2 regions of the Streptomyces sp. AMJ-169 genome follow, and region 1 is predicted to be linked to the other one. Evidence: riboswitches for the same ligand, from Rfam matches in the RefSeq annotation. Region 1 holds a riboswitch; the other holds the start of a gene.
What was found. A riboswitch is a leader RNA that binds a small molecule or an ion and turns the genes downstream of it on or off. The one in region 1 is predicted to bind S-adenosylmethionine.
Positions count from the first base shown of each region.

Region 2: another riboswitch for S-adenosylmethionine. It lies ahead of ACYUD3_RS17780 (aminotransferase class V-fold PLP-dependent enzyme); the one in region 1 lies ahead of thrC (threonine synthase).

Region 1 covers NZ_JBVLTJ010000023.1:11,764-15,954, reverse strand. Annotated here, with positions in the region: gene ACYUD3_RS35920 (cold-shock protein) at 209-412, opposite strand; gene ACYUD3_RS35915 (MoaD/ThiS family protein) at 843-1,118, opposite strand; gene thrC (threonine synthase) at 1,115-2,410, opposite strand; SAM riboswitch class I at 2,429-2,572, opposite strand; gene ACYUD3_RS35905 (glucosyl-3-phosphoglycerate synthase) at 2,754-3,698, shown strand; gene ACYUD3_RS35900 (alpha,alpha-trehalose-phosphate synthase (UDP-forming)) at 3,861-4,191, shown strand, end outside.
Region 2 covers NZ_JBVLTJ010000006.1:386,864-391,054, forward strand. Annotated here, with positions in the region: gene ACYUD3_RS17770 (rhomboid family intramembrane serine protease) at 18-755, shown strand; gene ACYUD3_RS17775 (Lrp/AsnC family transcriptional regulator) at 752-1,033, shown strand; gene ACYUD3_RS17780 (aminotransferase class V-fold PLP-dependent enzyme) at 1,054-2,397, opposite strand; SAM riboswitch class IV at 2,565-2,681, opposite strand; gene trpD (anthranilate phosphoribosyltransferase) at 2,759-3,823, opposite strand; gene qcrB (cytochrome bc1 complex cytochrome b subunit) at 3,991-4,191, opposite strand, start outside.

The DNA.
Region 1 (4,191 bases):
CCGGCCGCGAGCCTCACCGACTCGGTCCTTCGTAGCACTCTCACCTTCAGAGTGCTAACGCCAATGATTAGCACTCGACCCCCGAGAGTGCAAGACACCCTCCCCTCGCCCGGACCCCGGCGGACCCCCCGCGCGGGCACGTCGAAGGGCCCGCGTCCTGGACAGACGCGGGCCCTTCGACGTGCCGGAAACGGTGTACAGAAAATCTTCAGGCGGTGAGGCGAACCATGTCGGCCTGCGGGCCTTTCTGACCCTGCGAGATCTCGAACTCGACGCGCTGGCCCTCTTCGAGGGTGCGGTACCCGTCCATCTGAATCGCGCTGTAGTGGACGAAGACGTCCGCACCACCGTCGACCGCGATGAAGCCGTAGCCCTTCTCCGCGTTGAACCACTTGACGGTGCCCTGAGCCATGCCTAACTCCCCTATTACTGGCCCTTGCACAGATCCGCACTTCGCGGATCCGGGTCAGACCTCACCCCCCAATGACTGGGGGCGTGCGCCGGAACGCGTCGACCGCCGCTGAATGTATCCGCCCCACTGCCGTCCGCAACAGGTCAATCCGACGAGAATTCTGGACGGATCCGATCCGGAATGTGGTGAGAATTCCACTGAATTCAGGGCAATCCGGGCCGGGCAAAGGCCGCGAATGCCGCACCCGCGACAGCCACTTTGGCTATTTCTTATCGGGCGCTCACCGGGAGAGCCAAGGCGCGTTACCCAACCTTACAGCGCCTAACCACACAGAATTGCCCCCTCCGTTTCGAACCAGGAGAGGGCAATTCGATGAACATTCAGTAATGGCAGTTACCGACGGTTACTACCCGTTGGTAACGACATTAAGTCAGCCACCCGCGACGGCCGGGATGATCGAGACCCCGGCGCCGTCCGGCGTCGCCGTCTCAAGACCCTGCTCGAACCGCACGTCGTCGTCGTTGACGTACACGTTCACGAACCGCCGCAGCTTGCCCTGGTCGTCCAGGACCCGCGCCGCGATCCCCGTGTGGTTCTTCTCCAGGTCGGCGATGACCTCCCCGAGGGTCCCGCCCTCGGCGCTCACCTCGGCGACGCCGCCGGTGTACGTACGCAGGATGGTCGGGATACGAACGGTCACGCTCATGCGAGGCCAGCCTCTCGGAAGGAGTCCAGGGTCGGACGGATGGTCGCGGTCAGACCGGTGCCGGCCACCGCGTCGAGGGTCTTGAGCCCGTCACCGGTGTTGAGGACGACGGTCGTCAGCGCCGGGTCGAGGAGCCCGTTCTCGATCAACTTGCGAGTGACCCCTACGGTCACGCCCCCGGCGGTCTCCGCGAAGATCCCCTCGGTCCGCGCCAGCACCTTGATCGCGTCCACGATCTCCGCGTCGGTGACGTCCTCGACCGCGCCCCCGGTCCGCCGCGCGATGTCGAGCACGTACGGCCCGTCCGCCGGATTCCCGATGGCCAGCGACTTGGCGATGGTGTCCGGCTTCTGCGGCCGGACGACGTCGTGCCCCGCCTTGTACGCGACGGAGACGGGCGAGCACCCCTCGGCCTGCGCCCCGAAGATCTTGTACGGCTTGTCCGCGACCAGCCCCAGCTTGATCAGCTCCTGGAGCCCCTTGTCGATCTTCGTGAGCTGCGAGCCGGAGGCGATGGGGACGACGAGCTGGTCGGGCAGCTCCCAGCCCAGCTGCTCGGCGATCTCGTACGCGAGCGTCTTGGAGCCCTCGGCGTAGTAGGGCCGCAGGTTGACGTTGACGAACCCCCAGCCCTCGCCCGCCGAGTCGCCGATCAGCTCCGAACAGAAGCGGTTGACGTCGTCGTAGTTGCCCTCGATGCCGACCAGCTGACCGCCGTAGACGGCCGCCATGACGACCTTGCCCTGCTCCAGGTCGTGCGGGATGAACACGCAGGAGTTCAGGCCCGCGCGGGCGGCGGCGGCGCCGACGGCTCCGGCGAGGTTGCCGGTGGAGGAGCACGAGAGGGTGGTGAACCCGAACGCGCGCGCCGCTTCGAGCGCCTGTGCGACGACCCGGTCCTTGAAGGAGTGGGTCGGGTTGCCGGAGTCGTCCTTGATGAAGAGCCTGCCCTCGGCGACCCCGAGTTCCGCCGCGAGCCGGTCGGCGCGGACGAGCTTGGTCCAGCCCGGGTTCAGGTTCGGCTTGTCGGCGACGTCCGCGGGGACGGGCAGGAGGGGGGCGTAACGCCAGATGTTGGCCGGCCCGGCGGCGATGCGGGCCCGCAGTTCCTCGGCGTCGTAGGCGGAGAAGTCGTAGGCGATCTCCAGCGGGCCGAAGCACTCTTCGCAGGCGAAGGACGGGCCGAGGGGGACGCGGTGGCCGCATTCGCGGCAGCTGAGGGCGGAGGCAGGTCCGAGGTCGACGGTCTTCTCTGTACCGGTCCGCTGCTCGGCGATGGTCTGCACAGCCATGGGAGGGGAGGCCCTTTCTCCTCATCTTCCTCACGACGCATCTCGCCGTGAGACGGATTTGGCACCTTCCCTAGCCGGGAGCCTCGGCGCGCGTGCGCGAGACCGGCTGGAGGGTTGCCGGGGCTTCATCGGGCCGTATCCCTCTGCCCCTCTGGATGAGCGGTATGAAGTTGTCGAACGCAGGCTGAGCGGTATGAACATACGATCCGCGACCGTCGACATGCGATGGTCACCAGCGTTGTTCAAGACTGTAACCGAAGCACAGGACAGTTGAGATAGTCGTCCGAACCGCGAGATGGATCACACGTCGCAGTGTGACCGTGACAGTGAGGAGCCGCTGACTGTGCTGCAAGAAGTCGAGCGCTGGCTGGCGACCCGTACATGGTCGTTGTCCGACCGCCCCCTGCACCGCGTCCTCGCGGCGAAGCGGGCGGCAGGGCTGTCGGTGTCGGTGGTCCTGCCCGCGCTGAACGAGGAGTCGACGGTAGGGGACATCGTCTCGATAATCCGGCACGACTTGATGCGGCAGGTGCCCCTCGTCGACGAACTCGTCGTCCTCGACTCCGGCTCGACCGACCGCACGGCGGAGGTGGCGGCGCGGGCCGGCGCGCGGGTGGTCGCGCGCGACTCGGTCCTCCCCCGCATCCCCACGGTCCGGGGCAAGGGCGAGGTCCTGTGGCGCTCACTCTTCGTGACCAGCGGTGATGTGGTCTGCTTCATCGACGCGGACCTGCGGGACTTCTCCTCCGACTTCGTGACGGGCATCGTGGGCCCCCTGCTGACCGACCCCGGGGTGTCCCTGGTGAAGGGCATGTACGACCGCCCCCTCGCCGGCGCGGCGGGCCAGGGCGGCCGGGTCACGGAACTGATGGCCCGCCCGCTGCTGAACATGCACTGGCCTCAACTGGCGGGTTTCGTCCAGCCGTTGGGCGGCGAGTACGCGGCAAGGCGCAGCCTCCTGGAACGGCTCCCGTTCCCGGTCGGCTACGGCGTGGAACTGGGAATGCTGGTGGACGCACTGCACTTGGTGGGCCTCGACTCGCTGGCCCAGGTGGACGTAGGCGTGAGGAAACACCGCCACCAGGACGGCCAGGCCCTGGGAAGGATGTCGGCGGAAATTTATCGGACCGCTCAACTCCGGCTGGCGAGGGGCCACTTGATCCGCCCGTCGCTGACCCAGTTCGAGCGGGGCGAGGCGGGGTTCGAGGCGCGGACGTATTCGGTGGACACGGAGGAGAGGCCGCCGGTGCTGGAGATCGAGGAGTACGCGGAGCGGAAGGCGGCGTAAGGACTGGCGTGAGGCTGACGGACCTCAGGGGGCGCGGGGCTGTGCCGAGGTGCGGCTCCGCCGGGTGGGCGCCGACCAGCCGCCTCCGAGCCGCACCCCGCAACGGCAGCGGCCCCCGGTTTCCTGGTTTGAGCGCCGCAGGCCCTGGCTAGGTTCAGGCGTATGGCTGCTTCCGCTGTGCTGGTCGCCTCCAATCGGGGACCCGTCTCGTACGACCTGCTGGACGACGGCTCGCTCAGTGCCCGGCGCGGCGGCGGGGGCCTGGTCTCCGGGCTCTCCGCCATCGGTCCCGAGGCCGGCGCCCTGTGGGTCTGCTCCGCCCTCTCCGAGGCCGACCGCACCGCCGTACGGCGCGGGGTCCGCGAACCCGGCACCCTCATGCTCGACATCCCGGCCGACGTGCACGCCGACGCCTACAACGGCATCGCCAACTCGGTCCTCTGGTTCGTGCACCACCTGCTCTACCAGACGCCGCTGGAGCCGGTGTTCGACG
Region 2 (4,191 bases), on a different contig from region 1:
CGTCATGCTCTGTAGTCATGATCGGCGACTGGAGAGCGGCGGCGGGCAGGGCGGTCACCCGGCCCGCGGCGCCGGTGACGTACGGACTGATCGCGGCGTGCTGCCTGGTCTTCGTGATCGGCCCGGCGTCGGGCCTCAATCCCGGGTACGGCCGCGGGGACGCGCTGCTCACGGCGCAGCAGGCCTACTTCCACCGCTGGGGCGTCGTGCCGGACGAACTCTTCGAGGGCTCCGCGCGGGCCGCGCTGACCCCGCTGACCGCGCTGTTCGTGCACGGGAGCTGGGTGCATCTGCTGGGGAACATGCTCTTCCTCTACGTCTTCGGGGCGCTGGCCGAGGAGCGCGTGGGACGGCTGGAGTTCGGCCTCTTCTACACCGGGTGCGGCTGCCTCGCCCTGCTGGGGTACGCCGCCGCCAACGCGTCGTCCGCGCAGTCCCTCGTGGGGGCGTCGGGGGCGATCTCGGCGGTCCTCGGAGCGTTTCTGTATCTGTTCCCCAGGGCCCGCGTCACCAGTCTCCTGCCGTTCCTGTTCTTTCTCCCGTTGCGCTTCCCCGCCTGGCTCGTGCTGCCGTTCTGGGCGGCCCTCCAGTGGATCGCCGCCGGACGCGCCACCGGGGACGGCCCTGGGGTCGCCTATCTGGCCCACGTCGTGGGCTTCTTCCTGGGCTTCGGCTACGCGTGGGCGCGTTTTCGCCGTACGACTACAGTTGGGGCCGCCCCAGCACCCGCCCCCGAGGGAGAGCAGCAGCCGTGATCACCGCGATCGTCCTGATCAAGACCAGCGTGGACCGGATTCCGGAGATCGCGGAGCGGATCGCTTCGCTGGAGAGCGTGAGCGAGGTGTTCTCGGTGACCGGGACGTACGACCTCATCGCGATGGTCCGGGTGCGCGAGCACGAGGAGCTGGCCGACGTCATCCCCGGGAAGATCAGCAGGATTCCCGGGGTGGAGGCGACGGACACGCACGTGGCGTTCCGGACGTACTCGCAGCACGACCTGGAGGCGGCGTTCGCGATCGGGCTGGACTCTTAAGCTTTCAAGCCGCCGCGGTCTCAAGAAGCCGGCACGCAGCGGCCGTTCTCCGTGCGGTACGTCCAGCGCGCCCCGTTCGCGACCAGCTCCCGCACCGCCGTCACGAACCGCTCGACGTGCTCGTCCGGCGTCCCCGCGCCGAAGCTGACGCGGAGCGCGTTCAGGGACGTCGACTCGCCGCACTCGCCCGCCGGTGCGGCGTTCGCGCCCAGCAGGGTGTGCACCAGCGGGTGGGCGCAGAACAGGCCGTCGCGGACGCCGATGCCGTACTCGGCGGAGAGGGCGGCGGCGAAGTGGGAGCTGTTCCAGCCGTCGACGACGAAGGAGATGACGCCGACGCGGGGGGCGTCGTCGCCGAAGAGGGACAGGACGCGGACCTCGGGCACGGCGGCGAGGCCGTCGCGGACGGCGGCGATCAGCTGGCGCTCACGGGCGACCAGGCGGTCGAAGCCGGCCTCGGTGAGCGCCTCGCAGGCGGAGGCGACCGCGTAGGCGCCGATCACGTTCGGGGACCCCGCCTCGTGCCGGGCGGCGCTGTCGTGCCACTCGACCTCCACTCCCCCGTCGGCCCGCCGCCCCACGGTCCGGCTCGCCCCGCCGCCCGCGAGGTACGGCTCCGCCGCGCGCAGCCAGTCCGCGCGGCCGGCCAGGACCCCGGCGCCGAAGGGGGCGTACAGCTTGTGCCCGGAGAAGGCGACCCAGTCGACGTCCAGGTCGCGCACGCTCACCGGGTGGTGCGGGGCGAGCTGGGCGGCGTCCAGGACGATCCGGGCGCCGTGCGCGTGCGCGGTCGCCGCGAGTTCGCGGACCGGCCACAGCTCGCCGGTGACGTTGGAGGCGCCGGTGACGCACAGCAGCGCCGGGCCGTCCGTGTCCCGCGCGGCGAGCGCCCGCGCGAACGTCTCGACCGCCTGCTCCGGGGTGCGGGGCGCGTCCAGGCAGGTGACCTGGGCGTCCTTCCAGGGGAGCAGGGAGGCGTGGTGCTCGGTCTCGAAGACGTACACCTGGCAGTCCGCCGGGACCGCCCTGGCCAGCAGGTTCAGGGAGTCGGTGGTGGAGCGGGTGAAGACCAGGTCGTCGTCCTCGCGGCAGTCCAGGAACCGCGCGACCGTCCTGCGGGCGTTCTCGAAGAGGTCGGTGGACAGCTGCGAGAGGTAGCCGGCGCCGCGGTGGACGCTGCCGTAGTAGGGGGCGTACGCGGCGACGTCGTCCCACACCCGCTTCAGCGCCGGGGCGCTGGCGGCGTAGTCGAGGGCCGCATAAGTGACCTCGCCGCCGGTGACCAGCGGGACGGTGACATCTGCCCCCAGAACGGCCAGGGGGGCACAAAGCGACGGGGCGGGGGCAAGGGTGGGCGCAGACATGGCGAAGCTCCGTGAGGAAGGGCAGGACAAACCGAGGGGAGCCCCGGGAAGGGAGTCCTGCTGAGGGGGAGAGAAGAGGGTGCGCGGAGGCGGGGCTCTTCGGCCCTATCGCATTCGCTTGCTCACGGAAGGCTCCTCGACGACCAGGACCCCTGGGTGTCGGGAGGGGCCCGCGCTTGCCGTGGACCTCGCTGCCCACGGCCTGGTCTTCACCCGGGGCACCCCGCCACGGACGGAGGGTTGCCGGACAGTCGGCCGGGGCCTCATGACTGTCACTCATGACCTGGTGCAAGAAAGTACGTGAAGTGATCGCCGCCCCGCAACCCGTGTCCGGATCGCGGGACAGCGCCCATAAGAAGCCCTACTTGTTGGTCGCCGCCACCCAGCGCTCCAGCACCCGCTTCGCCGCCCCCGAGTCGATCGACTCGGCCGCCTTCGCCATCCCGGCGGACAGCTGCTCGGCGAGGGAGGCGTCCGTCGGGTCCAGCGCGACCAGCGCCGCCGCCGAGTTGAGCAGCACCGCGTCCCGCACCGCCCCCCTCTCCCCGTCCAGCAGCCTGCGCGCGACCTCCGCGTTGTACGCCGGGTCGCCGCCCCGCAGCGCCTCCACGGGGACCAGCTCCAGGCCCACCGAACGCGGGTCGAAGCTCTCCTCGGTGACCTTGCCGTCGCGGACCGTCCAGACCCGGGACGTCGACGTCGTCGTCAGCTCGTCGAGGCCGTCGTCGCCCCGGAAGACCAGCGACGAGTTGCCCCGGTCGGCGAGGACGCCCGCGATGATCGGGGCCAGGCGGGGGTCGGCGACGCCGATCGCCTGGGACTTCACCCGCGCGGGGTTGGTCAGCGGGCCGAGCGCGTTGAAGACCGTACGGATGCCCAACTGGCCGCGCGCGGCGGCCACATGGCGCAGCGCCGGGTGGAACTTCACCGCGAAGCAGAACGTGATCCCGGCCTCCTCCGCGACCTGCGCCACCCGCCGGGGGGTGAGGTCCAGGTTGACGCCCAGCTTCTCCAGGACGTCCGAGGAGCCCGACGCCGAAGACGCGGCCCGGTTGCCGTGCTTGACGACCTTCGCGCCGGTGCCGGCCACCACCAGCGCCGACATCGTGGAGATGTTCACCGTCCGCGCGCCGTCGCCGCCGGTCCCGACGATGTCGACGGTACGGCCGCTCACCTCGATGGTGTTGGCGTGCTCGTACATCGCGCGGACGACGCCGGTGATCTCCTCCACCGTCTCGCCCTTGGCCCGCAGCGCCACCACGAACCCGGCGATCTGCGCGTCCGTCGCCTCGCCGCGCATGATGCGGTCCATCGCCCACGCGGTCGCGTCCGCGCTCTGGTCCTGGCCGGACAGGAGGGCGTTCAGTACCTCGGGCCAGGAACGGGCCGCCGCGGTGTCGCCTCCGGCGGGGGTCACAGCGCTCATACGGCCGCTCCTGAATGTCGTCGAGAATGTCGCGTATGCATCGGGTGCATTTGCAGCACCCACCCTATCCAGCCAGAAGCATGACGAAGGCCCCGTCCTCCCCCAAGCTCCAAAGAGCAGGGGGGACCCCCAGCGGACGAGGCCTTTGTGTGGCGACAGACTATGGATCAGTGGTGGCCGTGGCCGCTCGTGATCTCCTTGTACTCATCGGCGGTCGGCTTCGCGATCTGCGACTCCTCGCCGTAGTAGGCCTCGCTGAGCTTGGCGCGCAGCTTCTCCGCGCCCTTCACCTTGCGCTGGACGCCGTTCTCGTCGGTGCCCGCACCGACGGCGACCGGCTCGTACTGCTCGTGCGCGGTGAGGGTGTG